DNA from 4 places in the Streptomyces sp. NPDC093252 genome. Region 2 is predicted to be linked to each of the others. Evidence: riboswitches for the same ligand, from Rfam matches in the RefSeq annotation. Region 2 holds a riboswitch; each other region holds the start of a gene.

Region 1 (7,405 bases), on a different contig from region 2:
TGGGCTCGCCGTCGGGGCGGACGCGGTACGTCTCGACGGTCATCCGGGACTGTCCGGGCGGGGGCGGGGTTCCGGCGTTCATCGGGCGGTCCGTTGGGCGGGGATGCGGGGCCTGGGTGACGGTGGAGTGGTGGGGACGCGCCCGCGCGACGCGGGGTTCCGGCAGACAGGACAGGCACCGGCCCGCCGTTTGCCCGAGCCGGGCAGTAACAGGGTCAGCGTCCAGCGCAGGACCGTGTGGATAAGGTTGGTCATGTCGACCTGCTCTCTCAGGTTGGCGACGCCCCGGCAGGTCTAGCCACCTTGCCGGGGTTCTGTTTCGGACGGGTCGCGGTCGATCTCCGCCCATACGCAGGCCCCTTCGGCGGTTACTTCGTGGCCGTAGCGGTCAGCGTCCGCCAGGGCAATGAGCAGTGACTCCTGCTGAGCGGCCGGGAGGCGGGCGGGAAGCTCTACCGCAATGCGAATACGCCCTTGGATTCCTTCCACTTGAGGCGAGCGTCCCGCGAGCACTTGGAACCGGATGGCGAGCATCGCGGCTCGTGAGCTGGAAGTGGACACAGGGCTCCCCCGTGAGCGCATCATCACGTACGGTGTTTCTGCTTAAGTAGCTTTCACCTGATGCAGTAGCTTGTCAATGTCGACGAGGGTGAACTGCCCGACCGCCAAGGGAAATCAGAGAGCCACCCATGCCCCGAGAGGCGCCCTACCTTGAGGTAGCCAACGTGCTGCGCGCCCGCATCCTCGCGGGAGAATGGGCCGCCGGTGAGCGCCTGCCGTCGCGCGCGCAGCTCGCCGACGAATACGGCGTCGGCAGGAACGTCACCCAGCGTGCCGTCGACCGCCTGATCATCGAGGGACTCCTGGAAGGCCGCGCCGGATCAGGGACGTACGTCCGCAAGCCCCGCCCACGACTCCGTATGGTCCGCTCCCGGCATCGGGAACAGCGGGGCGGATCACCGTTCCGCGCCGACATGAAGGAGCAGGGAAAGAACGGAACTTGGGAGGCGCACAGCGCCGCCCGCACCCCCGCCCCGGAGCGCATCGCGGAGCGCCTGGCCATCGAGCCCGGAGACCTCTGCGTCGTCACGCGGTACGAGTTCCTCGGCGACGGTCAGCCGGTCCAGCTCTCCGAGTCGTGGGAGCCCATGGCGATCACGGACGGCACTCCTGTCGTGCTCCCCGAGATGGGTCCGCTCGCGGGCATGGGCGTGGTCGAGCGCATGAGGTCCATCGGCGTCGTCATCGACACCGCCGTCGAGATCCCACGCCCCGGCCGGGCCACCCAGGAACAGGCCAACCTGCTCGGCATCAGCCTCGGTGACCTGCTGCTCACGATCGAGCGCACCTACTACGACACGGACGGACGCCCCGTCGAGACGGCGGACATCGTCGTGCCGGATGTGCGCTGGGAAGTCGCGTACGAGTTCGGGGTCGACCGGCCATGAGGAGGGCACGGAGCCTGCCCAGGGTGGCCAGGGACCGCATCAAGACCGGCGCCGACCGGGAGATCCTCCAGACCTACCCCTACCGGTCCGCCGCACCTTCCTCGCTCTGGGGTGAGCTGGCTGACAGAGCCACCCGGGACATCTTCCTCGCGGGCTACACCAACTACTTCTTCTTCACCTCCGTCCCGGCGTTCCCGGAAACCCTGCGCCGCAAGGTCGCCTCCGGGGTCCGGGTCCGGTTCCTGGTCGGTGATCCCGAGGGGGAGGTCACCCGGCAGCGCGAGGCCGTCGAGGACACCGCCCTGAGCGTCTCCACCCGCATCCGCATCACCCTGGAGCACCTCCAGCGGCTCGGCACCTCGGAAGGGCTGGAGTTGCGCCACTCGGCGGCCGAGGACGCCGTGAACCATGTCAGCCTCAGCGTCTTCCGCTTCGACGACGACCTCCTCGTCACGCCCCACCTCGCCCGCCTCGTCGGCCACGACTCACCCCTCCTGCATCTGCGCCCGCACGGCGACGGAGGCATGGCCGACCGGTTCCGGGAGCACGCAGAGGAACTGTGGTCACGGGCACGTCCAGCCACCCTCTAAACGCCGCCACCCTCATCCCCCTCAGGGGCGCTGGGGGTACCCCCTCTGGGGGAGGAACTGCGCGACCAGCCCACCACCACCCGCACCCGACACCCCCACCCCCACCCCAGAACCCCGCGCCCCCACCCCCCAAACTCACCCCATGACCACCCGCATCAGACCCGCCACCCCCACCGAATACCCCCACCTGGGCACCCTCGTAGCCGACACCTACCTCACCGAGGGCTACCTCGACTTCGGCCCCGACGACCCCTACCTCCCCGTCCTCAAGGACGTCGCCGCCCGAGCCGCCCACGCCGAGATCCTCGTCGCCGAGGCCCCCGACGGGCTCACCGACCTCCCCGACGGCATCGCCGGCACCGTGACCTTCGTCCCACGCGGAGCGACCCCCATGGCCGACATCGCGACCGGCGACGAGGCGGAGATCCGGATGCTCGCCGTCGCCCCCAAGGCGCGCGGACACGGCATCGGCGAAGCCCTCGTCCGCGCCTGCGTCACCCGCGCCGCCGGCGCCCACCGCATCGTGCTGTCCACGCAGAGCGAGATGCACGCCGCCCACCGCCTCTACGAACGGCTCGGTTTCGTCCGCACCCCGCACCGGGACTGGAGTCCCGTCCCGCACCTGGACGACCTCACTCTCCTCACCTATGAGTTGACACTCTGAAACCACCGCGACACAACATCTGGGGGTGACACGACAGCCGGGCACTACATGTATGCTCATGCTCGCTGTCGCCGCAGGGGAATCCGGTGCGAATCCGGAACTGTCCCGCAACGGTGTACTTGTGCGTATTCGCGGAGCCATTCAGCCCCGTGTCCCGCCATGGTCAGTCCGAGGACCTGCCGACAGCGCGCCCGGCCACCCGGCCCGGGTGCCATGACGTCCGGGCCTCGTGGAATGGGCCGGTGGACGCGGCGCGCGGCACACACCCGCGCTCGTGAGTCACCGCCCCCTGCCCTCCCCGAGGCCCCGTGCCGAGCGAGGGAGAGCCCCACGTGACGATCGCGCCAGCAGACCCGGCTTCAGCAGCCACCCCCGCAGCCGTCCCCGGAGTCACTCCCGCAACCGTCCCCGGAGCCACTCCCACCCCGGACCCCGACACCCCCGGCACCACCCTCCTCCGCACCCTCACCGGCCTCACCGCCGACCTCCCCGACGCCGACCCCGGCCGGGTCGCCGCCGCCGCGCTGCGGGGCCGTTCCGCCCGTGCGGACGAGACGGAGCTGCGGGAGCTGGCGACCGAGGCCGCCGCCGGGCTGATCTCCGAGGACCCCGCCTACTCCCGCCTCGCCGCCCGGCTGCTGACCCTCTCCATCGCCGCCGAGGCCGCCTCCCAGGGCGTGACCTCCTTCACCGGCTCCGTGGCCACCGGCCACCGCGAGAGACTCATCGCCGACCGCACCCACGCCTTCGTACAGGCGCACGCCACCCACCTCGACGCGCTCATCGACCCCACCGCCGACGACCGCTTCGGCTACTTCGGCCTCCGTACCCTCCACAGCCGTTATCTCCTCCGCCACCCCATCACCCGCAAGGTGATCGAGACCCCCCAGCACTTCCTGCTGCGGGTCGCCGCCGGGCTCGCGGAGGACGGGAGTGCCCGCGCGCTGGACGAGGTGACGGCGCTGTACGGGCTGATGAGCCGGCTGGACTACCTCCCCTCCTCCCCCACCCTCTTCAACTCCGGCACGCGCCACCCGCAGATGTCGTCCTGCTATCTGCTCGACTCTCCCAAGGACGAGCTGGACTCCATCTACGACCGCTACCACCAGGTCGCCCGGCTCTCCAAGCACGCCGGTGGCATCGGGCTGTCGTACTCCCGGATCCGGTCGCGCGGTTCGCTGATCCGGGGGACGAACGGGCACTCCAACGGGATCGTGCCGTTCCTGAAGACCCTCGACGCGTCCGTGGCCGCCGTGAACCAGGGCGGGCGGCGCAAGGGCGCGGCGGCGGTGTATCTGGAGACCTGGCACTCCGACATCGAGGAGTTCCTGGAGCTGCGCGACAACACCGGTGAGGACGCCCGCCGGACGCACAATCTCAACCTCGCCCACTGGGTGCCGGACGAGTTCATGCGGCGGGTCGGGGACGATGGGATCTGGTCGCTGTTCTCCCCGGCCGATGTACCGGAGCTGGTCGATCTGTGGGGGGAGGAGTTCGACGCGGCCTACCGCGCCGCCGAGGCCAAGGGGCTGGCCCGTAAGACCCTCCCCGCCCGCGAGCTGTACGGGCGGATGATGCGGACCCTCGCGCAGACCGGCAACGGCTGGATGACCTTCAAGGACGCCGCCAACCGCACCGCCAACCAGACCGCCGAGCCCGGCCAGGTCATCCACTCCTCCAACCTCTGCACGGAGATCCTGGAGGTCACGGACGACGGGGAGACGGCCGTCTGCAATCTGGGGTCGGTCAATCTCGGCGCCTTCGTCGATCAGGGCAGGCCGGACGGCATCGACTGGGAGCGGCTGGACGAGACCGTCCGCACCGCCGTGACCTTCCTCGACCGGGTCGTGGACATCAACTTCTACCCGACCGAGCAGGCGGGCCGCTCCAACTCCCGCTGGCGGCCGGTCGGCCTGGGCGCGATGGGCCTCCAGGACGTCTTCTTCAAGCTGCGGCTGCCCTTCGACTCGCCGGAGGCGAAGGCGCTGTCCACCCGGATCGCCGAGCGGATCATGCTGGCGGCGTACGAGGCGTCCGCCGATCTCGCCGAGCGCGGCGGCCCGCTCCCGGCGTGGGAGCAGACCCGTACCGCGCGCGGGGTACTGCACCCCGACCACTACGGGGTGACCCCGACCTGGCCCGAGCGGTGGGCGGCGCTGCGCGAGCGGATCGCCGTCACCGGGCTGCGCAACTCCCTGCTGCTGGCCATCGCCCCGACCGCGACCATCGCCTCCATCGCCGGGGTGTACGAGTGCATCGAGCCGCAGGTGTCCAACCTGTTCAAGCGCGAGACGCTGTCGGGTGAGTTTCTTCAGGTGAACTCGTATCTGGTGCAGGATCTGAAGAATCTGGGGGTGTGGGACGCGCGGACGCGGGAAGCGCTGCGCGAGGCCAATGGGTCGGTGCAAGGGTTCGGGTGGATCCCGGAGGAGGTGCGGGGGCTGTACCGGACCGCCTGGGAGATCCCGCAGCGCGGGCTGATCGACATGGCCGCCGCCCGTACCCCGTATCTCGACCAGGCCCAGTCGCTGAACCTGTTCCTGGAGACGCCGACCATCGGGAAGCTGTCCTCGATGTACGCCTACGCCTGGAAGCAGGGGCTCAAGACCACGTACTACCTGCGCTCGCGCCCGGCGACCCGGATCGCGCGCGCCGCCCAGGGGCAGAGCAGCCGCCCCGAGCCGTCCATCCCCGTGCAGCAGGCCGCCGATCCCGAGGCCGTCGCCTGCTCCCTGGAGAACCCCGAGTCCTGCGAGGCATGCCAGTGATGTCCACCCACCGAAGCCAGAACCTGCTCGACCCCGGGTTCGAGCTGACGCTCCGCCCGATGCGCTACCCCGACTTCTACGAGCGCTACCGGGACGCCATCAAGAACACCTGGACCGTCGAGGAGGTCGACCTCCACTCGGACGTCGCCGATCTGGCGAAGCTCAGCGCGGCCGAGCAGCATCTCATCGGGCGGCTGGTCGCCTTCTTCGCGACCGGTGACTCGATCGTGGCCAACAACCTGGTGCTGACGCTCTACAAGCACATCAACTCACCCGAGGCGCGGCTCTATCTCTCCCGGCAGTTGTTCGAGGAGGCCGTGCACGTCCAGTTCTATCTGACGCTGCTGGACACCTATCTCCCCGACCCGGAGGACCGCAACGCCGCCTTCGCGGCCGTGGAGAGCATCCCCTCCATCCGGGAGAAGGCCGCGTTCTGCTTCCGCTGGATGGACTCGGTGGAGAAGCTGGACCAGTTGGAGAGCGCGGCGGACCGGCGGCGGTTCCTGCTGAATCTGATCTGCTTCGCCGCCTGCATCGAGGGGCTGTTCTTCTACGGGGCCTTCGCCTACGTCTACTGGTTCCGCAGCCGGGGTCTGCTGCACGGGCTGGCCACCGGCACCAACTGGGTCTTCCGGGACGAGACCATGCACATGTCGTTCGCGTTCGAGGTGGTCGACACCGTCCGCAAGGAGGAGCCGGAGCTGTTCGACGACCGGCTCCAGGAGCAGGTCACCGACATGCTGCGGGAGGCCGTCGAGGCCGAGCTGCAGTTCGCGCGCGACCTGTGCGGCGACGGGCTCCCGGGGATGAACACCGAGTCGATGCGGCAGTACCTGGAGTGTGTCGCGGACCAGCGGCTGACCCGGCTGGGCTTCGCGCCGGTCTACGGCTCCGAGAACCCCTTCGCCTTCATGGAACTGCAAGGGGTTCAGGAGCTGACCAACTTCTTCGAGCGGCGGCCCTCGGCGTACCAGGTGGCGGTGGAGGGCACCGTGGACCTGGACGAGGACTTCTGAGCGTCCGCACGCCCCGCTTCCGCACGGCCCGTTTCCCCCCGTTCGTTCTCCCCCCGCTCGGCCTCCCTGAGCTGGCGGTCGATGCGCGCCTCGCGCACCGCGCCGATCAGCGCGGGGAGGATCACGAGGAGCAGGATGCCGAGAACGGCCAGCATGCCGATGAGTCCTTCTGTCTGTGCGCTAGTCATGACATCAGTGTCCGACCCCATACTCCTTACCAACAGTGGCAGGACTGCCGTACGGCCTCGATTTCCTGCCAAGGGCGCGGCACACTGGCGGCATGCTGAACAACGTGGCCGTCGTGCTGCTCGACGGCGCTCACCCCTTCGAGCTGGGGGTCGTCTGCGAGGTCTTCGGCATGGACCGCAGCGAGGAGGGACTGCCGGTCTACGACTTCGCCGTGGTCTCCGCCGACGGCCCCAGCCTGACCACCCATGTCCCCGGCTTCACCCTCACCACCGAGCACGGCCTGGAGCGGCTGGAGAGCGCCGACCTGATCGCCGTCCCGGCGGGCAACGAGTACGTCGTACGGGACTATCCGCCCGCGCTGCTGGAGGCGCTGGTCCGGGCGGTCGACCGGGGGGCGCGGGTGCTCAGCGTCTGCTCCGGGGTGTTCGTGCTGGGCGCCGCCGGGCTGCTGGACGGGCGGCGCTGCGCCACCCACTGGATGCACGCCGAGGAGCTGTCCCGGCGCTTTCCGCGCGCCCGGGTCGAGCAGGACGTGCTGTATGTGGACGACGATCCGGTGATCACCTCGGCGGGGACCGCCGCCGGGATCGACGCCTGTCTGCACATCGTCCGCAAGGAGCAGGGCACGGATGTCGCCAACCGGATCGCCCGGCGGATGGTGGTGCCGCCGCACCGGGACGGCGGCCAGGCCCAGTTCGTCGAACGGCCGCTGCCCGCCTCGGCCTGCGAC
Region 2 (7,405 bases):
CCGAGCGGCGGCTGACCGCCACCCTGGGCGTCGGACAGCCGTGGATCCGGCTCGCCGAACCCGCGCTGCGCGCCCTCACCGCACCGCTGGGGGTCACGGCCCTCACCGTCGACCCCCAGCTCTCCGCCCCCGCCCCGCACCCGGCGCCCCGCCCGGCCGCCCCCGCGCCCCGCCCCGCAGGCGCCCGCACCGCCCTGCGGCTCACCGGCGCCGCCGCCCTCGTCTCCGCGCTCGCCCTCTGGATCGACTGACGCGCCCGAGGACCCCGCCCCCGCTCCCTCCCTCCCCCCGCCCGGCACCACAGAGGAGGCCCGCCGCGCCATGACCACCCTCCACGACACCACCGCCCCCGCCACCGCCCCGGCCCCGGACACCGCCACCGCCCCCGGCCCGGCCGCCCGTTCCGTCTGGCCCGCCGCCACCACCGAGCCCCGGCCCGGCGAGGTCACCGTCGGCGGGGTCGGACTGACCGAGATCGCCGACCGCTTCGGCACCCCCGTCTACGTCCTGGACGAGGCCGAGGTCCGCGACCGCTGCCGCACCTACACCCACGCCTTCCCGGACACCGAAATTCTCTACGCCGCCAAGGCGTTCCTGTGCCGGGCCATGGTCCACTGGGTCGCGGACGAGGGCCTCGGCCTCGATGTCTGCTCCGCCGGGGAACTGGAGCTGGCCGTCACCACCGGTTTCCCCGCCGACCGGATCGTGCTGCACGGCAACGCCAAGACACCCCGCGACCTGGAGAGCGCCCTGCGCCTCGGCGTCGGCCGGATCGTCATCGACAGCCCCTCCGAGATCGCCCGGCTCGCCGCGGCCGTCGGGCCCGACGGGCATCAGAGGGTCATGGTCCGGGTGGTGCCCGGGATCTCGGCGGGCGGCCACGAGAAGATCCGCACCGGCACCGAGGACCAGAAGTTCGGCCTCTCGATCTCCGACGGCTACGCCCAGCACGCCATCGCCCGCATCCTGGACCAGCCCCAACTGGAACTGACCGGGCTGCACTGCCATCTCGGCTCCCAGATCACCGGCGTCAAGCCCTATCTGGCCGCCGTGCGCAGGCTCGTCGGGCTGATGGCCGCCCTCCACCGCCAGCACGGGGTCACCCTGCCCGAACTCGACCTCGGCGGCGGCCACGGCATCGCCTACCGCCCCGGCGAGCCCGCCCTCGACCTCACCGCCCTCGCCCGCCGGGTGCGCGCCGAACTCACCGGGGCGTGCACGGCCGCCGGTCTGCCCGTACCCCGCCTGATCATCGAACCCGGCCGGGCCATCGCGGGCCCCGCCGGCATCGCGCTCTACCACGTCGTCGCCGTCAAGCACACCGGCTCGCACACCTACGTCGCCGTCGACGGCGGCATGAGCGACAACCCGCGTCCGGCGCTGTACGGGGTGCGGTACGCGCCCCGGCTGATCGGCCGGGCGGGGGGTGCGGCGGTGCCGGTCACGGTGGTGGGCCGGCACTGCGAGGCGGGCGATGTCCTCGCCGCGGACATCGAACTCCCCGGGGACATCCGCCCCGGCGATCTCCTCGCCGTGCCGGTCGCGGGGGCGTATCACCTGTCGATGGCGTCCGGGTACAACATGGTCGGCCGTCCACCGGTGGTCGCGGTGAGGGACGGGCGGGCGCGGGTGCTGGTGCGGAGGGAGTCGGTGGGGGATATGTGGGTGCGGGATGTGGGGTTGTGAAGGGGGTGGGGGTGGTGGGGGTTGGTTGCGCAGTTCCCCGCGCCCCTGGGGGGTGTTGGGGTTGGGGGTGTGGGTTGCGTCTGGTGGCCCGCCCGGGGGGCTCCCGGGCGGGTGCGGGTTGGTGGGGGCTGGGGACGCAGTTCCCCGCGCCCCCTGGGGGATGGATCAGTTGTTGGCTGTTTCCCTCCGACCCGCGCTCTCTTGCTGCGCGCCGGTCAGGCGAGTTCCTCGCGGAGGGTGCGGGCTGCTGTTACCAGGTTCTCCAGGGCCGCCTGGGTTTCCGGCCAGCCTCGGGTTTTCAGGCCGCAGTCGGGGTTGACCCAGAGGCGGGTGGCCGGGATGGCCTTGAGCCCGGTGCGCAGGAGGGCCGCCGCCTCTTCGGGGCCGGGGACGCGGGGGGAGTGGATGTCGTAGACGCCGGGGCCCGCCTCGCGGGGGTAGCCGTGGGCGGCGAGTTCGCGGGCCACCTGCATGTGGGAGCGGGCCGCTTCGAGGGAGATGACGTCGGCGTCGAGGTCGTCGATGGCCTGGACGATGTCGCCGAACTCGGCGTAGCACATGTGGGTGTGGATCTGGGTGTCCGGGCGGACCACGGCCGTAGTCAGGCGGAACGCCTCCGTCGCCCAGGCGAGGTAGGCGGGGTGGTCGGCGGCGCGCAGGGGCAGGGTCTCGCGCAGGGCGGGCTCGTCGACCTGGATGACCGCCGTGCCCGCCGCCTCCAGATCGCTCACCTCGTCGCGCAGGGCGAGGGCGACCTGGCGGGCGGTGTCGCCGAGGGGCTGGTCGTCGCGGACGAAGGACCAGGCGAGCATGGTGACCGGGCCGGTGAGCATGCCCTTGACGGGGCGGTCGGTGAGTGACTGGGCGTAGGTCGTCCAGCGGACGGTCATGGGTGCGGGGCGGGAGATGTCCCCGGCGAGGACCGGCGGGCGGACGTACCGGGTGCCGTAGGACTGGACCCAGCCGTGGCGGGTGGCGAGGTAGCCGGTGAGCTGTTCGGCGAAGTACTGGACCATGTCGTTGCGTTCGGGCTCGCCGTGCACCAGGACGTCCAGGCCCGCCTTCTCCTGGAAGGAGATGACGTCCCGGATCTCGGTCCTGATGCGCTCCTCGTACCCGGCGGTGTCGATGCGGCCGGTGCGCAGGTCGGCGCGGGCGGTGCGCAGGGCGGTGGTCTGGGGGAAGGAGCCGATGGTGGTGGTCGGCAGGAGGGGCAGCCCGAGGCGGGTGCGCTGGGCGGTGGTCCGGTCGGCGTAGGGGAGGGAGCGGTGGGTGTCGGCGTCGGTGACGGCGGCGGCCCGGTCGCGTACGGCCGGGTCGTGGGTGATCGGCGAGGTCGCGCGTGAGGCGAGGTCGGCGCGGTTGGCGGCGAGTTCCGCCGTGATGGCGTCCGTGCCCTGGGTGAGGCCCTTGGCGAGGGTGACGATCTCGGCGGTCTTCTGCTGTGCGAAGGCCAGCCAGCGCCTGATCTGGGGTGCGATGTCCCGTTCGGCCGAGGCGTCGAGGGGGACGTGCAGGAGGGAGCAGGAGGCGGCGATGTCGACCCGGTCGGCGAGGCCGAGGAGGGTGCCCAGGGTGGACAGTGACTTCTGGAGGTCGTTGATCCAGATGTTGCGGCCGTTGACGACTCCGGCGACCAGGCGCTTGCCGGGCAGTCCGCCGGCGGCGGCGAGCGCGTCGAGGTTGGCCGCGGCGGCGTCGGTGAAGTCCAGGGCCAGTCCGTCGACGGGGGCCTTCGCCAGGACGGGCAGGGCGTCGCCGAGGCGGTCGAAGTAGGAGGCGACCAGCAGCTTCGGGCGGTCGGTGCGGGTGCCGAGGTCCCGGTAGGCGCGTTCGGCGGCGTTGAGTTCGGCCGGGGTGCGGTCCGCGGCGAGGGCGGGTTCGTCGAGCTGGACCCAGTCGGCGCCGGCCGCGCGGAGGTCGGCGAGGATCTCGGCGTACACGGGCAGGAGCCGGTCCAGGAGGGTCAGGGGGTCGAAGTCGGCGGGTACGCCGGGCGCGGGCTTGGCGAGGAGGAGGTAGGTGACCGGGCCGACCAGTACCGGGCGGGGGGTGAGGCCCAGGGCGAGGGCTTCCGTCAGCTCGGTGACCTGCTTGGCGGGGTCGGCGGTGAAGGCGGTGTCCGGGCCCAGTTCGGGGACGAGGTAGTGGTAGTTGGTGTCGAACCACTTGGTCATCTCCAGCGGCGCGACATCCTGGGTGCCGCGGGCCATGGCGAAGTAGCCGTCCAGGGGGTCGGCCGCGACGGCGGTCCGGTGGCGGGCGGGGATCGCGCCGAGCAGGACGGTGGTGTCGAGGACGTGGTCGTAGTAGGAGAAGTCGCCGGTGGGGACCTCGTCGATCCCGGCGTCGGCGAGTTGCCGCCAGTTGCTGCGGCGGAGTCCGGCGGCGGTGTCCCGGAGGGCGTCGGCGGTGACGCGGCCCTTCCAGTAGCCTTCGACGGCGTTCTTCAGTTCCCGGTGGGGGCCCTGGCGGGGGTAGCCGTACACGGTGGCCCGTGCTGCCGCGGCTGCGGACTTGGCTGTCACGGAGATCTCCTTCGCGAGATGAATCCCTGAGATCCCGGCGACGGGACGAGGGCGCGAAGGGAGACGGAACCGGGCGGCCCGGCCCGCGCGACTGCGGTGCGCGGTGGTCCGCCTGACTCTGTTCGCCGACCCGCCCGCGAGGGTCACCGGGATATCCGCGCACGAGTGGTTCGCGCACGGGCCGCTGGCAGGTCTTCGGACTCGCGGGCGCGTCCTGACGAGGTCAGGACCCCTACTGGCCGTCGCTTCCCAGGCCCGTTCTCCCGGACCCAGTGCGTATGACGGCGGTCGTTCCCACTCACCGCTGCGGGGCAGTCCCGGATTCCCACCGGGTTCCCTCTTGCGACGCTCCCGCCTGGCGGACGGGGCGAACCAGCAACGCCGGTCACCTTAGCCGCTCGCGCCCCGCCCGTACATGACGTCCCACCCGTGCCGTGCCCGGGGGAGCGGGCACGGCACGGGAGCGGGAACGCCGCGCCTAGACCGTGTCCACCGGGGCGGCGGGCGGGTCGTAGCGCAGCGGGGTGAGTTGCTGGACGTCGTAGCGCAGCCGCAGGGCGGCGATGGCGGAGTGATCGATCTCTCCTCCGGCGGCGAGGATGTCGAGGAGTTCCTCGAAGTACCGCTCGTGCGCCGGGGGCGGGGCGGCCTGGAACAGCACCCGGGCCGGTTCGGGGCCGGAGTTGGCGAAGGCGTGCGGGCAGCCGGGCGGGACGAACAGCAGGGTGCCGGGGCCCGCCCGCACGGCCCGCTCCCCGGCGGCGGACTCCCACTCCCGCCAGTGGTCCGGGGTCCGGACCAGCGGCTCGAAGGCGAGCACCTCCAGCTCGCCCTCGATGACGTAGAACAACTCCTCGCTGTGGGTGTGGGTGTGGGCGCCCACGTCGAAGCCGGGCGGGACGACGACCTCGAAGGTGGAGGCGGCCCGGGAGTGCTCGCCGGTCACCTTGAAGGTGACCCGCTGGGCGGCGACCGCCACGGTCCGCCCCCGGCCGGGCGGCAGGATCAGCGGCCCGGCGGACCCGCCACCACCCGTCACCGCGCGCCGAACCCGAACCCGAACCCGAACCTGGACTTGGGCCGCCTTGACCTTGGCCCGGACCCGGACCCGGTCCCAGCTCCGGTCCCGATCCCGGTCCCGGTCCCGATCCCGGTCCCGATCCCTGTCCCAGCCGCGGCCCCGGGCCGGACGGCCACGGCTGTCCTCATACCGGACCCTCCGTGGACACCGCCGCCGGGCCGGGCGTGGGTGCCGGGGTCTGCGCGGGCACCCGGACCGGGCCGGTGCCGTCGTCACCCGCCGGGCGCGGGGTCTCGGTGGCCGGATCGGCGCGCACCCCCGCACCGGCGCCCTGCTCGGCAGCCGGTTCGGGGCTGTCGGTGGTCCAGCGGCCGAGGGTGATCTCGGCGGTGATACCGGGCCCGAACCCGGCGATCATCCCCAGCTCCCCCGGCGCGCAGCCGCCCTCCTCGAACAGCCGGCGCAGCGCGTCCAGCACCACCGCGCTCGCGATGTTCCCGTACTCGGCGAGCGTGGCCCGGCTGAAGCGGAACATCTCCGGCGGCACGGCGAGATAGTGGCTCAGATCGTCCAGGATGCGCGGCCCGCCCGCGTGGATCAGATAGAAGTTCTGCGCACTGGCGTCCCGCCGGTACTGGGCGGCCAGCGAGGTCAGCGCCGGGGCGAGCTGCTCCATGGTGCGGGGCACCCGCCGGTCGAGCATGAAGTGGAAGCCCGTGGGCCGCACCCGGTAGGCGATCCAGTCCTCGCTGTCCGGCACCAGATAGGAGCCGTTCGCCTCCAGTTCGATACCGGTGCCCCCCATCCCGCGCACCACGGCCGCCGCCACCGCGTCCCCGAACAGCCCGTTGGAGAGCATGTTGCCGACCGTCAGATCGGTCGGCTGGTAGCACAGCGAGCAGAACTCGCAGGCCACGATGAGGGCGTTGGAGCCCGGGTGGGCCATGCAGAAGTCGTGCGCCCGGTTGATGGCGGCGCCCCCCGCAGCGCAGCCGAGCTGGGCGATGGGGATCTGCCGGCAGTCGTTGCGAAAGCCCAGCGCGTTGATCATCCAGGCGGTCAGCGAGGGCATCATGAAGCCCGTGCAGGACACATAGATGATCACATCGATGTCCCGGGGCCCCAGCCCGGCGTGCTTGAGCGCCCGCTCCACCACATCGGGCACCCGTGCCTTGGCCTCCGCCTCGTAGGTGTCGTTGCGCGCCTCCAGCCCCGGATGCCTGAGGGTGCGGTCCAGCGGCTGGACGATATGGCGTTTGCGCACCCCCGTGTTCCCGATCAGCCGCAGCGCGAGCGGCAGTTGCTCATGCCCCGCGTACAGCGAGCGGGCCAGGCCCAGGGTCTGTTCATGGGTGATCGTGTATTCGGGCACGGCTACCGCGGGGCGGCACAGGACAGGCATGGTTTCCCCCTTCAGAGATGAACCGCGTCAGAGATCCGTCTCGGCAGACCGGTCCTTGCCCGGCATATCCCTGGAACATGCGACAAGCACACTAAACGCATCCGATAGCGTGAGATGGGTGTACAGGCGGCCGGGCAGGGCGTACGCGCCCGGCCCCGGGCCGGGGTGCGCGCCGGGGCACGCCACCCGCACCTGGGTGAACCGGGGGCCCACCGGGCCGGGCGCGTTCTGGTGGGATCCGGGAGGTCACGCCGTCGCGGCGGCCTTGTGGATCACCGAGCGCAGCCAGGTGCCGGGTCCCGGGGACCGAAGCTCCGTCAGGGCCCGGCGCAGGGCCAGGTCTTCGGGCCCCTCGCGCAGGGTGGCCTCCAGGGCGTCGGCGAAGTAGTGGGCGACCGGTGGGGCCTCGGCACCCCGGAAGGCGCACAGCCGCTCGCCGGGACGGATCCCCGAGAAGCCGGTCTCCTCCAGCCAGCCCCAGAGCTGGGTGCCCGCGTCGCTCCGCCCGTGGGCGCCCATGGCCGCCACCATCGCGGTGAGCGCGGCCCGGACGGCGGGGGTCGCCGGGGCCACCCGGATGGTGCCGTAATCCAGTTCGACGACGGTGATCCCGCCGCCCGGCACCAGGACCCGCCGGGCCTCCCGGAGCGCCCGCAGCGCCCCGTCCTCGGACAGGTGCTCCAGGGTCCACATCATCCAGACCTGGTCGAAGGAGGCGTCCGGGAACGGCAGCCGGCGCGCGTCGGCCGCACAGAGCGCGGCGGGTGT
Region 3 (7,405 bases), 310 kb from region 2:
CCCGCCACTCGTCGGGGCCGCCCGCCACGGTGGGCGTGCCCAGCTCGATCCCGGTGAAGTCAGGTACGGACGAACCCGGCGACGGGGACGGCATCAGGACACTCCCATGCGGTCGAGGGTGGCGGTGAGAACGGCTACGGCGTCGCAGCCGGCGAAGACGTACGAGTCCACCTCCGGGTACTGCCCCGGGCGACCGGCGAGGAAGATGTGCGTGGCGCCCGCCGCCCGCATCTCGGCGGCCTCCGCCCCGGCCCGCTCCTCGTACAGCGCGTCGCTGGAGCACAGGCACGCCTCGCGCGCCCCGCTCCGCGCGAAGGTGCCCTCGGTGACCGGCTCAATGCCCCCGGCCTGGAAGAGGTTGGCGGCGAAGGTGAGCCGCGCCGTGTGCGCGGCGGCCGGGCCCAGCGCGGCCAGGAACACCCGGGGGCGGGCCCCGGTCGCGGCGAGATGGGCGTCGGAGCGGGCGCGCAGCGCCTCGTAGTCCTCGTCACGCCGCACCCGAGGCAGCCCCCCGGACGACGGCCCTCCGGACGACAGTCCCCCGGACGACGGTCCCCCGGACGACGGCCCGCCGGATGTCGACTCGGCGGACGCCGTCCCGTCGGACGCCGGCTCGGACGCCGGTTCGCGCACCACCGGCTTCTCCGCCAGGAACGGGAACTCGCTCACCCCGGTGATCGGCTCCCGCCGCTTCGCCAGCTTCGCCTTGCGCGCCGACCAGGTCGCCGCCAGCCGGTCCCGTACCAGCCCCGACCGCAGGGCCGTGGCCTGACCGCCCGCCCGCTCGATCTCCTGGAAGAACTCCCAGCCCGCACGGGCGAGTTCGTCCGTCAGCCGCTCCACGTACCAGGAGCCGCCCGCCGGGTCGATCACCCGGGCGAGATGGGACTCCTCGATGAGGATGGTGGAGGTGTTGCGGGCGATCCGCCGCGCGAACGCGTCGGGGCGGCCCAGCGCGTGGTCGAACGGCAGGACACTCACCGCGTCCGCGCCACCCACTCCGGCCGCCAGCGTGGCGACCGTCGCGCGCAGCATGTTCACCCAGGGGTCGCGGGACGTGCTCATCACCGAGGACGTCACCACGTGCTGCCGCTGCGGGCTCGGTGCCCCGCACACCTCGGTGACCCGCGCCCACAGCCGCCGCGCGGCGCGCAGCTTGGCGATGGTCAGGAACTGGTCGGCGGTCGCCGCGTACCGGAAGTCCAGCCGGGCCGCTGCCTCCGCCGCGCCCAGCCCGGCCCCGGTCAGCTCGCGCAGATACGCCACCCCGGTCGCCAGCGAGGCGCCCAGCTCCTGCGCCGCCGACCCCCCGGCCTCGTGGTACGGCAGGGCGTCGACGGTCACCGGGCGCAGCCCGCTGCCCTCCGTCAGCCGCAGCAGACCGGCGATCTCCGTGAGGTCACCCGGCTCACCGGTCCGTGCCTCCCGCCCGAGCGGGTCGGCGCCGAGGGTGCCGCGCAGCGCCGCCGGGAGGACCCGCCCCTCGGCCGAGATTCGCAGCAACTCCCGCGCGGCGGCGGCCACTTCGGGCCCGGCATCGAGGGCGACCGGCGCCAGATCCAGATACACGCCCTCCAGCACACCGGCCAGCCCGGAGACCGGGATCCCGGACTCCGCCCCGACCACCAGCCACAGCGAGGTGACCCCGTTCTCCAGATCGGCGAGCACGGCCGCGTTGTCCGCCGTCGCGTGCCGCTGCCGTACGTCCCAGCCGCCGGAGGTGCCGCCGGCGGCCGTGCCGCCCCGCACGAACGGGGCGAAGCCGGGCAGCCCGGGGTCGGGCGCGCCGTCGCGCGCGGTGTAGAGGGGACGAGTGCTGAGCCCGTCCTCCAGCAGCGTGGACAGGGCGTCCTCCGCCGCGGCTCCCGAGACTTCCTTGCCCGACTTGCGCAGGACACCCGCCACCAGGCGCTGCCACTGCTCATGCGTCGCTTCGGGGAACTCGGCGGCCAGGGAGAGCCCGTCGTCAGGCAGGACCGTCATGGCTCGGATGCTAGGCCAGAACGCCGAACGAGCAGCAGTGGACGCGGCTGTGACCTTCTTCTCCTAGGGGGTGTGACGAGGCACTCTAGGGGGTGCGACGAGGTGTTCTAGGGGGTGTGACCAGGCGTTCTAGGGGGTACGACCAGGTGTTCTAGAGGGCGCGACCGGGCACTCCAGGGGGTGTCCCCGCCCTTCCGGCCGCCGCCCGGCCCCACCCCGGGTTCCACCCCCGGCCCCACCCCGGGCCTACCCCGGGTTCCCCCCCGACCCCACTCCCGCCCCGCCCCCCACCGCCGCCAGTTCCTCCGCCGTCAGCGGGCCCCGTTCGTCCGCGCCCAGCAGCCCCCGTGCCCGCAGCAGCCGTGCCGCCGCCACGCCCCACGGCAGCCGCAGCCCGGCCGCCGCCAGCAGGTCCGTCCGGGCGAGGGCGGTCGCCGCCGGGCCGCTGTGGACCCCGGCCGGGGTGAGGAGGGCCGCGTCGTCCGCCCAGCGCAGGGCGAGATCGACGTCATGGGTCGCCATGACCACCGTCGTGCCCCCGGCCCGCAGCCCGGCCAGGGTCTCCAGCAGGCGTTCCTGTCCGTCCGGATCGAGTCCGGCGGTCGGCTCGTCCAGGATCAGCACCCGGGGCCGCATCGCGACCGCGCCCGCGATGGCGGTCCGTTTGCGCTGGCCGTAGGAGAGCAGATGGGTCGGCCGGTCGGCCAGCGCGGCGATGTCCAGCGCCGCCAGCGCCTCGGCGACCCGGGCCCGCACCTCCGCGTCCGGCAGCCCCAGGTTCAGCGGCCCGAACGACACATCCTGTCCGACCGACGCCGCGAAGAGCTGATCGTCCGGATCCTGCACCACCAACTGCACGGTGGTCCGCAGCCGGGTCAGCCCCGCCCGGTCGTACGAGACCACCCGCCCCTCCACCCTCAGCTCCCCGGACGCCGGGCGCAGTCCGCCGCTGAGCATCCGCATCAGCGTGGTCTTGCCGCTGCCGTTGCGCCCGAGCAACGCCAGCGCCCGCCCCTCGGCGACGGCGAAGTCCAGCCCGCCGAACACCGGGGGCCCCTCCTCGTAGGCGAAACCGGCACCGCGCAGGGCGACGAGGGGGAGGGAGGGGGCGGCGGGGGCGTTCATCTCAGGGGCCTTTCCAGGACGAGGGTCAGCGCGGCCAGCGCCAGCAGCAGCGCCGCGCTCACCGCGGTGAAACGGACGGACACCCGGGTCTCGGGGACCAGGACCCTGAGCGTGCCGTCGTAGCCGCGCCCGGCCAGCCCGGACTGGAGCCGGGCCGCCCGGTCGAAGGCCCGGACGAACGCGGTCGCCCCCAGCCCGGCCAGCGACCGCCACCGCGCCGCCCGGGTGGTGTGCCCGAGCCGCGCGCCCTGCGCGTCCCGGATCCGCCGCACCGAGTCCAGCAGCAGAAAACTCATCCGGTACGTCACCAGCGCCACATCCACCACCGGCGCCGGCACCCCGGCCCGCACCAGCCGGGGCAGCAGATCCGACATCGGTGTGGTGAACGCGAACAGCAGCACCCCCAGCGAGGCCGCCGAGGTCCGCAGCAGCAGTTCGGCGGCGCGCACCGGCCCGCCCTCGGCGAGCCCCACGAAGCCGCCGGTTCCGCCGGTTCCGCCCACCCGCACCAGCAGCGGCAGCGCGCCCGTGACGCAGAACCCCAGCGGCACCCGGTAGGCCCGCCACAGCCGCCGCCCCGGCACCCCGGCCGGGCCCAGCAGCAGCACCAGCGCGGTGAGCAGCACCAGCACGGCACCGGGCCAGGGCGGCAGCGAGATCGCCAGCGCGGTCAGCCCGAAACCGAGCACGGCCTTGTCGACGGGATGACGGCGGCGCCAGCGGCTGCCGTGCGCCGCCGCGTCGATCGGCAGCACCCGGCCTCAGCCCCGCGCGGCGGGGTCACCCGAGGACTCCACCGGCGGTGCCACCGCCCGCTCCTCGCCCTGCCGCCGCCCGCGCCGCAGCCCGAAGTAGTACGCGAGCACCCCCGCGCCGATCGCGGCCTGCACCGCGAACAGCGCCGACTCGATCTCCCCGGACGGCGGTTCGTACAGCGGCGAGAACCAGGGCTCGTAGTCCGGCTCGATCTCGGTGATCGCCGTCTCGGCCTCGGCGTCCGCCCCGGCGAACGGCTCCTCCTTGTGGTCCCCGAGCCCGAGCGCCAGCGGCAGCACGGCGAGCGCGGCCACCGCGAGCAGCAACAGCAGATTGATCCTCGTACTCTTCTTGATCCGCTTGATCCGCTTGATCCTCGTGTTCCGCTTCACCGCGCCACCGCCTGTTCCGGTCCCTCTGCCTGCCGCTTGCCGGTACCGGTGACCAGCACGCCCAGCCGGGTCAGCTCGCCCTTGCTGGACTGCACCAGCAGCCGCATCACCAGCACCGTCAGCAGCCCCTCGCTCACCGCGAGCGGAAGCTGGGTGACGGCGAAGATGGACCCGAACGTGGCGAGCGCGCCCAGGAATCCGCTGCCCGGGTCGGGGAAGGCCAGCGCGAGCTGCACGCTGGTCACGCAGTAGGTGGACAGATCGGCGGCGAACGCGCCGCAGAACACCGCCGCCATCAGCGGCGCGCCGGACCGCCGCAGCAGCCGGTAGACGGCATACCCGGCCCAGGGCCCGACGATCGCCATGGAGAAGACATTGGCGCCCAGCGTGGTGAGCCCGCCATGGGCCAGCAGCAGCGCCTGGAACAGCAGGGTGATGGTGCCCAGCACCGCCATGATCGGCGGCCGGAACAGGATGGCGCCGAGACCGGTGCCGGTCGGATGGGAGCAACTCCCGGTGACCGACGGCAGTTTCAGCGCGGACAGGACGAAGGTGAAGGCCCCGGACGCCCCGAGCAGCAGGGTGCTCTCGGGATGCTCCTTGACCTCACGGGTGAGTGTTCTCACTCCGTGGACGACGAACGGCGCCGACGCGACACTCCAGGCGATCGCGTGCGCCGGGGGCAGAAAACCCTCGGCTATGTGCATGGCTCAGCAGACCCTCTCCAGCACCTCGTGGATGGACGACGCGCCTTGGCCGGTCTCCTGGCTGACGGGTACCACCGCCCGTGCTCCGCCTTCCCGGGTCCCGAGGGACCCAGTGGCTGCCCGTGAGGGCCGGAGCAGGACTTCCCGATCACAGTGGCGAGGGCCGCACCGGTTCCGCACCGGATTTCCCGTTCACCAAGGCGAGGTGACAGTAGTGCGCGGACCGGACGGTGACAAGCGGGCCCGGACCGCGGGGTCAGCCGGTCTGCCCCGCCGCCGCCCCTGCCTCCGCCCCCGTCGCCGCCGACGGACTCGGCGCCGGATTCGCGGTGTTGATCCCCAGATCGGGGCGCGGGGTGAGCACCACCACGGGCACCCCGGGCTGCGGGGGCGGCGGGGTGAGCTGGTCCTTGGGCAGCTTGGGCGAGGTCGTCTGCTGGAAGTTGACCTGGTCGTGGTTGACCAGCCCGGTCTTCTCCAGGACGGTGATGTGGTCCAGGACGGTGTCGTTGGCGAGGTCGGCGAGCTGGCGGACCAGGGTGTTGCGGGTGTTGGCCCGGGTCTTGGCGACCACCGGGAAGATCTGGCCGTGGGTGACCCGCATGATCTGCACGGCCGTGGAGTCGAAGGACTTCCCCTGCTCGGCGGCGACCGTCGCCACGAACTGCTGCTGCTGCGGGCTCGCCTGGTTGGGCAGGGTGATGTTCAGATCGGGGGCGATCCTGCGGCACAGCTCGTCCAGCCCCGCGTGCCCCACGATCAGATGCTTGCCCGCCTCCTTCATCTCCGCCGTCGTCCCCCGCTCCATGGCCAGTTCGCCCAGCGGGTACTCCCACAGCCCCGCCGCCCGGACCTTCACCACGAAGTCCCGGTCCGCCTCGGTGAGCGGCCCCCACGGGGTGTTGGCGATGATCCGGTTCTGGTCCTCGGTGGTGGTCTCCACCCCCAGCATGGCCGGGTAGGCGAGCGCGGTGAGGGTCAGACCCATGGCACCGAAGACGAAGATGCTTCCCACCTTGGTGCGGGAGAAGGGCATGCGGCCTCCTGACACGAACGGACTCGTACGACGGCGTACGACGCGGTACGACAGGAGATACGGACGCGTGCCCGAAAATCGTCACCGCACCCGCGGATTTCCCGGCCGGACCCTATGCAGTACGTCACACCTTTGTACGAGTCGGTCGCACACCGTGTCGTTGGTGGGCCGAACGGGTGACTTGGCGTAAGAATGGCTGGTGCAGGCCGTGCCGAGGCACGACACGGCGCATGGCACGACACGACGAGACGGATCGGGGGAGCCGGTGAACCGACGCGATGTCACCGATGAACAGTGGGAGGGGCTCGCCCAGGTCGTTCCGCTGCGCGGCCGGGACGCCTGGCCGTCGGCCGTCGGGCACCGGGCGCTGCCGGACGCGGAGACCGAGGCCCGCCGCCGCTTCGTGGTGCTGCGGGTCAATATCTTCGCCGACGCCCGCGAGGTCGCCGAGACCCTGATGTCCGGCATCCCGGTCCTGCTCGACCTCACCGGCGCCGAACCCGATGTCGCCAAACGCGTCCTGGACTTCAGTACCGGCGTGGTCTTCGGCCTGAACAGCGGGATGCACCGGGTGGACCGCAATGTGTTCCTGCTCACCCCGCCCGGCACGGAAGTGCAGGGCCTGATGGCGGGCATGGGCGCGCCCGGCCACTGACCACACCCGACACCGACATCCTTGATCCGTGAGTCCCATGAGCGACAGCGACAGTGACACCCCCGACGACCGGAACGGAAACCCCGCCCGGCCCGACCTCGCCGCCCTTCAGCGCCGCCTCGCCGAGTTCGCGGCGGCCCGCGCCTGGCAGCGCTACCACACACCCAAGAACCTGGTCTCCGCGCTCAGCGTGGAGGCGTCCGAACTGGTCGAGATCTTCCAGTGGCTGACGCCGGAGGAGTCGGCGCGGGTGATGGACGACCCGGACACCGCGCACCGGGTGCGGGACGAGGTCGCCGATGTGCTGGCGTATCTCCTCCAGTTGTGCGAGGTGCTCGGGGTGGATCCGCTCGCCGCGCTGGACGCGAAGATCGACCGCAACGAACATCGCTTCCCCGCGCCGTGAGCACCGCCCCGGCGCCCCGCGCCGTGAGCACCCCGCTCCGCACGGGCCGCTGTGCCGTGAGTGACGGGGGCGGCGGTCGGCGAAAAGCCAGACGAGTCCGGACAACTCGGGGACTCGATCACTCCGTTACTACCCTCCGTAATCAATTCGTGGGGCGAATCTGAATTAGTGTCCGCAGATTTCCGTCTTCCTCTGGCTTTTCGTCTCACTCACCCTCACTCTGGGTAGTGGACAGCGGAGTTCGGGCGGACAGACGGGGCAGCCCATGGACGCGGTGCGGCTCATCGTGACGAGCAGGCGGGCGCTGGCGGTGGACGGCGGCATATCGGAGACCTTGGCAGAGGT
Region 4 (7,405 bases), on a different contig from region 2:
GCCCAGGCCCTCAAGGACGCCGTACAGCCGCTGCTCACCAAGTCCGGCTCCACCGCCCGCACCGGCGCCGTCGCCGTCAAGGAGGTCGAGCCCGAGCTGTCCGCCGACAACCTCGACGAGCTGGGCATCAAGGAGCAGATGTCCACCTTCACCGTCAACTTCGAGCCCGAGGCGTACCGCATCACCAACATCGGCCGCGCCGCCGAGCTGATCGACGGATCGGTCGTCCTGCCCGGCGACACCTGGAGCATGAACGGCACGGTCGGCGAGCGCACCGAGGCCAACGGCTTCGTCGAGGGCATCATCATCAACAACGACCGGTTCGAGCGGGCCGCGGGCGGCGGTGTCTCCGCCGTCGCCACCACCGTCTTCAACGCCGTCTTCTTCGCCGGCGTCGACCCGGTCGAGTACGGGGCCCACTCCTTCTACATCGAGCGCTACCCCGAGGGCCGCGAGGCCACCGTCGCCTGGGGCAGCCTCGACCTGAAGTTCCGCAACGACTCCGGCAACGCGCTGTACATCGACGCCAAGGCCACCAACACCTCCATCACCGTCAGCTTCTACGGCACCAAGAAGTACGACGAGGTCGAGTCGGTCACCGGCCCCCGCACCAACGTGGTCGAGCCCGGCACCCGCGAGGGCGCCGCCGACCAGTGCGTCCCGCAGACCCCGCTCGAAGGGTTCGATGTCGCCGTCGACCGGGTCTTCAAGAACGGCGGCCAGGAGGTCAAGCGGGAGACCTTCAACACCCGCTACACGCCCCGTGACGAGGTCACCTGCGACGCCTGACACCCGCCCGGAACCGGCCCCGCCCCGGGCCGGTTCCGGGCAGAGCGCGTCAAAACCGCACAGGTGCACGCATCACCGCAGCCGCTCCGGGTACGCAACGCCGATGAGGCTGAGTGTGATTGACGCGGGTTCGAACACCGTGCGGCTGGTCGTCGCGGACACCAAGGACGGGGTACCGCTCCCCGTGCACACCGCGAAATGGAAGCTGCGCCTGTCCGAACAGGTCGGGACGGGCGGGGCGCTCGGGGAGGCGGCCACCGAACAGCTCGTGCAGTCCGTGGCCAGGGCCGCCCGGACCGCCGCCCGCTGGGGCGCCCCGCGCCCGCTGGCCTTCGCCACCGCCGTCGTCCGCAACGCCCCCGACCGCGCCGAGGTGCTCGCCGCCGTCCGGGACCGCGCCGAGGTCGGTCTGCGCGTCCTGCCCGGCGAACTGGAGGCCGAGCTGACCTTCCTCGCCGTCCGGCGCTGGATGGGCTGGCGGGCCGGGCCGCTGGCCCTGTTCGACATCGGCGGCGGCACCCTCGAAGTGGCCTTCGGCCGGGGCCGCACGCCGGACTTCGCGATCTCCCTGCCGCTCGGCGCGCGACGGCTCACCGACGACTTCCTCGCCCACACCGACCCGCCCGCCCCGGCCGACATCCTCGCCCTGCGCCGCGAGGTGCGCCACCAACTGCGCGACGCCGGGGCACGGATCCGCTGGGAGCATCCGCACACCGCCGTCGGCACCTCACGGACCTTCCAGCAACTGGCCCGGCTGTGCGGGGCCGCGCCGGGGCGCCACGGTCCGTTCGTCCAGCGGGAGGTGGCCCGCGGTGCGTTGCGCTCCGCCATCGACCGGCTGGGGGCGCTGCCCGCCGGTGAACGTGGGGAACTGCCCGGGATCTCGGCTCCGCGGGCGCGGCAGAGTCTGGCCGGGGCGATCGTGGGGCACACGGCGATGAAGCTCAGCGGGCTGAAGACGCTCGCGGTGTGCCCGTGGGCGCTGCGGGAGGGGATTTTGTTGCGGTACTTGGAGGATGGGCCGGAGTGGTGGGGGGATTCTTTTACCGGGTAGGGGGGCTCCGGGTGGGTGGGTAGGTGCGGGTTGTGGGGGTTTTGCGCAGTTCCCCGCGCCCCTGGGTGGGGGGTGGCTGGGTGGAGTGGGTGGGTGCGGGTTGGGGTCGCTCTTCGCGCAGTTCCCCGCGCCCCTCAGGTGCGCAGGTTGCCGGGCCCTCTCAGGTGTGCAGGTTGCCGGGCCCATGGTTGGGGGGTGGGTTCATGTTGTCGGTAGGAAGGTCACCTGGGGGGAATTGGTTCGGGGGTGGATGGTTACCTCGGTTTGTACGCCGTACACCTTGGCCAGGAGGTGGGGGGTGAGGACCTCGGTGGGTGGGCCGGAGGCCGTGACGCGGCCCTCGTGGAGGACGTAGAGGCGGTCGCAGTAGTACGCGGCCAGGTTGAGGTCGTGCAGGGCGACCAGGACCGTGGCGGGCAGGTCCCGCAGCGCGGCGAGGACGGCGAGCTGGTGGCGGATGTCGAGATGGTTGGTCGGCTCGTCCAGCACCAGCAGCGCCGGCTGCTGGGCGAGCGCGCGGGCGATCAGCACCCGCTGCCGCTCACCGCCGGAGAGCTGGTCGAAGGGCCGGTCGGCGAGCGCGGCGGCGTCCACGGTGTCGAGCGCGTCGGCGATCAGGCGCAGATCGTCCCCGGTGTCGCCGTCCAGGAGGCGTTTGTGCGGGGTGCGGCCCATCGCGACCACCTCACGCACCGTCAGATCGAAGTCGGCGCCCGCCTCCTGCACCACCGCCGCCACCGTCCGGGCCAGCCGCCGCACCGGCAGCGTCCAGGCGTCCGCCCCGTCCACCCGGACCGTGCCCGAGGCCGGGCGCAGCACCCGGTACACGGCCCGCAGCAGACTGGACTTGCCGCTGCCGTTCGGGCCGACCAGGCCGATCACCTCGCCCTGCCCGGCGCGCAGCGACACCTCCTCCACCAGCCGCCGGGCGCCCGCGCTGAGCGTGACCGTGTCCACGACGAGTTCGGCCGGGCTCATGCCCCTCCTCGATCCGTACCGCGCCGGGCGTCCCGGCGCATCAGCCACAGGAAGAACGGTCCGCCGCACAGCGCCGTGAGTACCCCGACCGGGATCTCCAGCGGCGCGGCCACCGTCCGGGCCGCCACATCGGCCCAGACCAGGAACACCGCCCCGCCCAGCGCGGCCGTGGGCAGCACCCGGCGGTGGTCGCCGCCCACCAGCAGCCGCACCGCGTGCGGCAGCATCAGGCCGACGAAGCCGATCGGCCCGGCCGCTGCCACCAGCACCCCGGTGACCAGCGACAGCAGCACGAACATCCGGGCCCGGAACCGGGCCACGTCCAGCCCCATCGTGGTCGCCGCCTCCTCACCCGCCAGCAGCAGATTCAGATTCCTGGCCTGCGCCAGCAGCACCGCGATCCCCAGGCCCAGCGCGGCGGACGGCAGCCACAGCGTGTTCCAGTTGACCCCGCCGAGCCCGCCCAGCGTCCAGGCCAGCACCTCGCGCGCCTGGTTGCCCCGGTCGGCGGTGAGCAGCAGCAGATTCATCGCCGCGGTGAGCACCGCCGCGATGGCCACCCCGGCCAGCACCAGCCGTACGGAGGTGATCCGGCCGCCGGTGCGGGCGGTGGCGTACACCAGCAGCAGTGACCCCAGGGCGCCCGCGAAGGCCGCCCCCGACAGCGACACCGGCCCCAGCACGGTCAGTCCGAACACGATCACCATGACCGCCCCCAGCGACGCCCCCGAGGACACCCCGAGGAGATAGGGCTCGGCCAGCGGATTGCGCAGCAGGGCCTGCATCGCCGTTCCCACCACCGCGAGCCCCGCGCCGACCACCGCGCCCAGCAGCACCCGCGGCGCCCGCACGTCCAGCACGATGGTCTCCCGGGCCCCGGACCAGTCCGGCTCGACCCAGCCCGCGCCCAGCGCGTGGGTGACGATCCCCCACACCTGCCCCGGCGGGACCCGCACCGAGCCGATCGCCAGCCCCGCCGTCAGGGAGACCAGCAGGAGCAGGGTGAGGGCGAGCAGCGTCCCGGCGAGGGTCAGCCGCCGCCCCGTCGCCCCGGCCCGGTCGGCGACGGGCACCGTCACTCGAAGCGCTCCGGGTGCAGCGCGGGCGCCAGGTCCTCGACCGCGTACGCCGACCGGATGCCGACCAGGGCGGCGGTCAGCGGCAGCACCGTGAAGCGCCGGTTCTTGATGGCCGGTACGTCCGCGAGGGCGGGCTGCGCCAGCAGGAACTCCTTCTTCCGCTCGACGCTCCCGGCCCCGGCGTAGTCGTAGATCGCGATGACCTCGGGCCTGCGCTCGACGACCTGCTCCCAGGAGACGTCCCCGAAGACCTCGTCCAGGTCGGCGAAGACGTTCTCGCCGCCCGCCAGCCGGATCAGCTCGCTGCCCAGCCCCTTGCCGCCCGCCGTGAACGCCGACTTGTCGCCGCTGTCGTACACGAACACCGGCACCGGATCCGCGCCCCGCACGGCCGCGGTCGCCTTCGCCACCCGGCCCTCCAGCTCGGCTATCAGGTCGTCCGCCCGCTCCGGCACCCCGAAGATGTCGCCGACGGTGCGGATCTCGTCGTAGGTGTCCTTCATGGTCACCGACTGGTTCTCGGCGCAGTACTCGCGGTTGAGGTAGGTGTCGATGCCCGCGTCGGTGAACGCCTTCCGGGAGCGGCCCTCGTTGTCGGCGAAGGCGCTGCCGTAGCCGCCGTAGACCAGGTCGGGTTCGGCCTCCAGGACCGTCTCGAACGACGGTTCCTTCTCGGCCAGTTCCGGGATCGCCTCGAAGTCGGCCCGCAGTTCGGGCAGCACCGCCGAGTCGGGGAACGCGGTGCCGGCCATCCGGTCCTTCAGGCCCAGCGCGAGCAGCAGTTCCGCCGGGTGCTGGTGGATGGTGACGACCCGCTCGGGCGGCGCGTCGTAGGTCGTCGTCACCCCGCAGTTCTCGACGGTGAGGGGGAAACCGGCGGCCGAAGCGGCCGAGGTGCCGGACGGTTTCGGATCGGTGGCCTGCTCGCCGGAGGCGCCGCAGCCGGTGGCGAGCAGCACCGCCGACAGGGCGAGCGCCGCGACCCGGGCGGGCATACGGGCAGGCATACGGGCAGGGGTGGACAGCGGGGGACGGAACGGGCCGTCGTACACGGTGAAGCCTCCTGGGGAGTCCGCGCTCCTCGGAACGGGCCCGCGACAGGCCAGTGTCCTGACTCCCGGATCGACGTTCTCCCCCCGCCTTCCCGCGCCGCGCGCAGTGGCATGCCGAAGGGTGCACTCCCCGGTCACAGTGGCGGGACCGTGCCGGACTCGCACCGGCTTCCTGATTCCCGTCGCGGTGTTGACCTCGTGATCCTACGTTCCGTCCGGCCCTGGTCAAAGGTCGGGCATGTCACACCCCGCGCCCCACCGGACCCCTTACGCCTCGCGGACCGCCCGCAGCACCAGCCGCTCCGCCTCCTCGTCGTAAGGGCGGCCGTCGAAGCCGCCGAAGATCTCCACCCGGCCGAACCCGGCCTCCTCGGCCAGCCGCCGCAGCTCCACCGCGCTGTACACGAACCACACCAGGGTCGCCCGCGTCACCCGCTCGCCCCGCACCAGCACCCAGTCGCTGCGCAGCCGCGCCCAGTCGTCCAGCACGGTGTCCGTCTGCACCATCAGATCCTCCCCGCGCCGCACCACCTTCGGCGGCGTCACCCGGCGGGCCAGCAGTTCCTTGCCCGCGAGGTCCAGCACCAGCGTGCCGCCCGGCACCAGGCAGTCGTACAGGGTGCGCAGCACCCGCGCGTTGTCCGCCGGGTCCTCGAAGTAGCCGAACGAGGTGAACAGATTGAGGACGACGTCGAAGGCGCCGGGCGCGGAGTACGCGCGGGCGTCGGCACGGACATGGGTGACCTCGGCGCCCGCCTCCGCCGCCCGCGCGCGGGCCCGGTCCAGCAGGGGCGCGCTGCGGTCCACCCCGGTCACGGCGTGACCGGCCAGGGCCAGCGGCACGGTGAACACCCCGGCACCGCAGCACAGGTCCAGGACGCGCGAGCCGGGCGGGAAGGCCAGCAGCGGGGAGTCCGCGACGAGTTCGGCGGCCTGGGTGCGGCGCTGTTCGGAGAAGAGGAAGTCATGGAACTCCGACCAGAAGTCGTCGTCCTGGAAGCCGCCGGTCCGGGTCATGAGGGTTCGGTCTCCTTGGTGGGGGTGGGGGACTCGGTCCCCTGGGCCCGGGTCTCCTGGGCCTGGATCTCCTGGGTCCGGGTCTCCTGGGTCCGGGTCCCCTTGGTGGGGGAGGGGGTCTGGGCCTCCTGGGCCGTGGCGGGGGCCCGGGTCCCCTTGGTGGGGGTGGGGATCGCCCCGGTGGGCCGGGGGCGGCGGCGCAGGGTCAGCAGGAGCGGGGGCAGCAGCAGGCACTGGGCGGCGGCCAGCAGCCAGAACGCGCCAGGGTTCCCGGCCTGTTCGCCGAGTCCGTAGAGCTGGCCGCCGACCACCCCGCTCGCGCCCGCGCCGAGCCCGGCCGCCAGCCGCTGCTGGCCGAAGACCACCGCGTCGGAGCGTGGGCTGCGGGCCAGCGCCTCCAGGTCGTTCTTGAGGAACAGCACGATGTCGCCCAGCGTGATCAGTGCCCCGCCCGCCAGCAGCGCCGGACGGCTGCCGACCGCCAGCACCGCGAGCCCGCCCGCCAGCCCGGCGAACCCGACCGCGAGGGCGAGCGCGTACGGCATCCGGCGGATCAGGTCCGACGCGAGCGGCTGGACGACGATCACCAGGGCGAAGCACAGCAGCAGCACCAGGCTGTAGAACTCGGTCGACGCCCGCTCGACCGCGTACACCGCCAGGAAGTGCTGGAAGTGGAAGTAGAGGTAGAAGGCGAGGACGTTGGCGGCGAAGGGGAGGGCCGCGATCCCGGTCAGGAGCCCGCCCGGCACCCCGCCCGGCCGCCCCTCGCCGACCGCGGGGAGCCGCGTGTGCCCGAGGGTGACCAGCGCGAACAGCGCGGTCACCGCGACGAACAGCCCGCCCGGCGCCGACAGCACGAACGGCCCGGCGACCAGCGGACCGACCGCCATCCCGGCGTTGAGTGCCGCGTTGCCCGCCGACAGGAACGCCGGTCGGCGCTCCTCGGCCACCCCGTGCACCAGATACGCCTTGTTGGCGGGCAGATACAGCGCCGCCCCGCAGCAGGTCAGGATGAGCGCCGGGACCGCCAGCGGCGGCCAGCGCAGCGCCGCCAGCATGCCGAGGAACCCGGCCGTGCGGATCACCAGCGCCCACAGCATCGTGCGGCGCAGCCCGATCCGGTCGGCCAGCGCCCCGCCCGCGATCCCGCCGGAGAACTGCACCAGCGCCGCCGCCGCGAGCACCACCCCGACCGTGCCGAGCCCCATCCCCAGCCGCTCGTGCAGGAACACCGACATGAACGGCAGCACCATGAAACTGCCGAGCGGGATCAGGAACGAGCTGAGCAGGAGGAAACGCAGGGGCCCGGAGAGGGCGGCGAGCCACCGCCCACCCGGAACCACCGCACTCATCCGCCGGCCACCCGGGAACCGGGCCCGGAACTGGGCCCGGAACTGGGAGCGGTGCCTGGACCGGGACTTGGACCCGGACCTTGA

The links. A riboswitch is a leader RNA that binds a small molecule or an ion and turns the genes downstream of it on or off. The one in region 2 is predicted to bind cobalamin.
Region 1: another riboswitch for cobalamin. It lies ahead of AB0O01_RS22895 (ribonucleoside-diphosphate reductase subunit alpha); the one in region 2 lies ahead of metE (5-methyltetrahydropteroyltriglutamate--homocysteine S-methyltransferase).
Region 3: another riboswitch for cobalamin. It lies ahead of AB0O01_RS16085 (energy-coupling factor ABC transporter permease); the one in region 2 lies ahead of metE (5-methyltetrahydropteroyltriglutamate--homocysteine S-methyltransferase).
Region 4: another riboswitch for cobalamin. It lies ahead of AB0O01_RS02680 (ABC transporter substrate-binding protein); the one in region 2 lies ahead of metE (5-methyltetrahydropteroyltriglutamate--homocysteine S-methyltransferase).

What each region holds. Positions count from the first base shown of each region.
Region 1 is NZ_JBFBEM010000010.1:330,998-338,402, reverse strand. It holds gene AB0O01_RS22915 (hypothetical protein) at 1-82, opposite strand, end outside; gene AB0O01_RS22910 (GntR family transcriptional regulator) at 690-1,448, shown strand; gene AB0O01_RS22905 (XRE family transcriptional regulator) at 1,445-2,038, shown strand; gene AB0O01_RS22900 (GNAT family N-acetyltransferase) at 2,181-2,702, shown strand; cobalamin riboswitch at 2,748-2,901, shown strand; gene AB0O01_RS22895 (ribonucleoside-diphosphate reductase subunit alpha) at 3,011-5,470, shown strand; gene AB0O01_RS22890 (ribonucleotide-diphosphate reductase subunit beta) at 5,461-6,486, shown strand; gene AB0O01_RS22885 (hypothetical protein) at 6,399-6,674, opposite strand; gene AB0O01_RS22880 (helix-turn-helix domain-containing protein) at 6,767-7,405, shown strand, end outside.
Region 2 is NZ_JBFBEM010000007.1:324,489-331,893, forward strand. It holds gene AB0O01_RS17215 (SAV_915 family protein) at 1-251, shown strand, start outside; gene lysA (diaminopimelate decarboxylase) at 322-1,686, shown strand; gene metE (5-methyltetrahydropteroyltriglutamate--homocysteine S-methyltransferase) at 1,902-4,214, opposite strand; cobalamin riboswitch at 4,383-4,606, opposite strand; gene AB0O01_RS17230 (cupin domain-containing protein) at 4,693-5,253, opposite strand; gene AB0O01_RS17235 (type III polyketide synthase) at 5,420-6,637, opposite strand; gene AB0O01_RS17240 (methyltransferase domain-containing protein) at 6,884-7,405, opposite strand, start outside.
Region 3 is NZ_JBFBEM010000007.1:15,862-23,266, forward strand. It holds gene scpA (methylmalonyl-CoA mutase) at 1-94, opposite strand, end outside; gene AB0O01_RS16065 (methylmalonyl-CoA mutase subunit beta) at 94-1,983, opposite strand; gene AB0O01_RS16070 (ATP-binding cassette domain-containing protein) at 2,230-3,108, opposite strand; gene cbiQ (cobalt ECF transporter T component CbiQ) at 3,105-3,863, opposite strand; gene AB0O01_RS16080 (energy-coupling factor ABC transporter substrate-binding protein) at 3,870-4,220, opposite strand; gene AB0O01_RS16085 (energy-coupling factor ABC transporter permease) at 4,253-4,963, opposite strand; cobalamin riboswitch at 4,993-5,178, opposite strand; gene AB0O01_RS16090 (DUF4142 domain-containing protein) at 5,220-5,999, opposite strand; gene AB0O01_RS16095 (cell division protein SepF) at 6,265-6,654, shown strand; gene AB0O01_RS16100 (nucleotide pyrophosphohydrolase) at 6,692-7,060, shown strand; gene AB0O01_RS16105 (DUF6099 family protein) at 7,326-7,405, shown strand, end outside.
Region 4 is NZ_JBFBEM010000001.1:654,773-662,177, reverse strand. It holds gene AB0O01_RS02700 (VanW family protein) at 1-789, shown strand, start outside; gene AB0O01_RS02695 (Ppx/GppA family phosphatase) at 893-1,843, shown strand; gene AB0O01_RS02690 (ABC transporter ATP-binding protein) at 2,045-2,821, opposite strand; gene AB0O01_RS02685 (iron ABC transporter permease) at 2,818-3,894, opposite strand; gene AB0O01_RS02680 (ABC transporter substrate-binding protein) at 3,897-4,907, opposite strand; cobalamin riboswitch at 5,004-5,130, opposite strand; gene AB0O01_RS02675 (class I SAM-dependent methyltransferase) at 5,220-5,969, opposite strand; gene AB0O01_RS02670 (MFS transporter) at 5,966-7,321, opposite strand.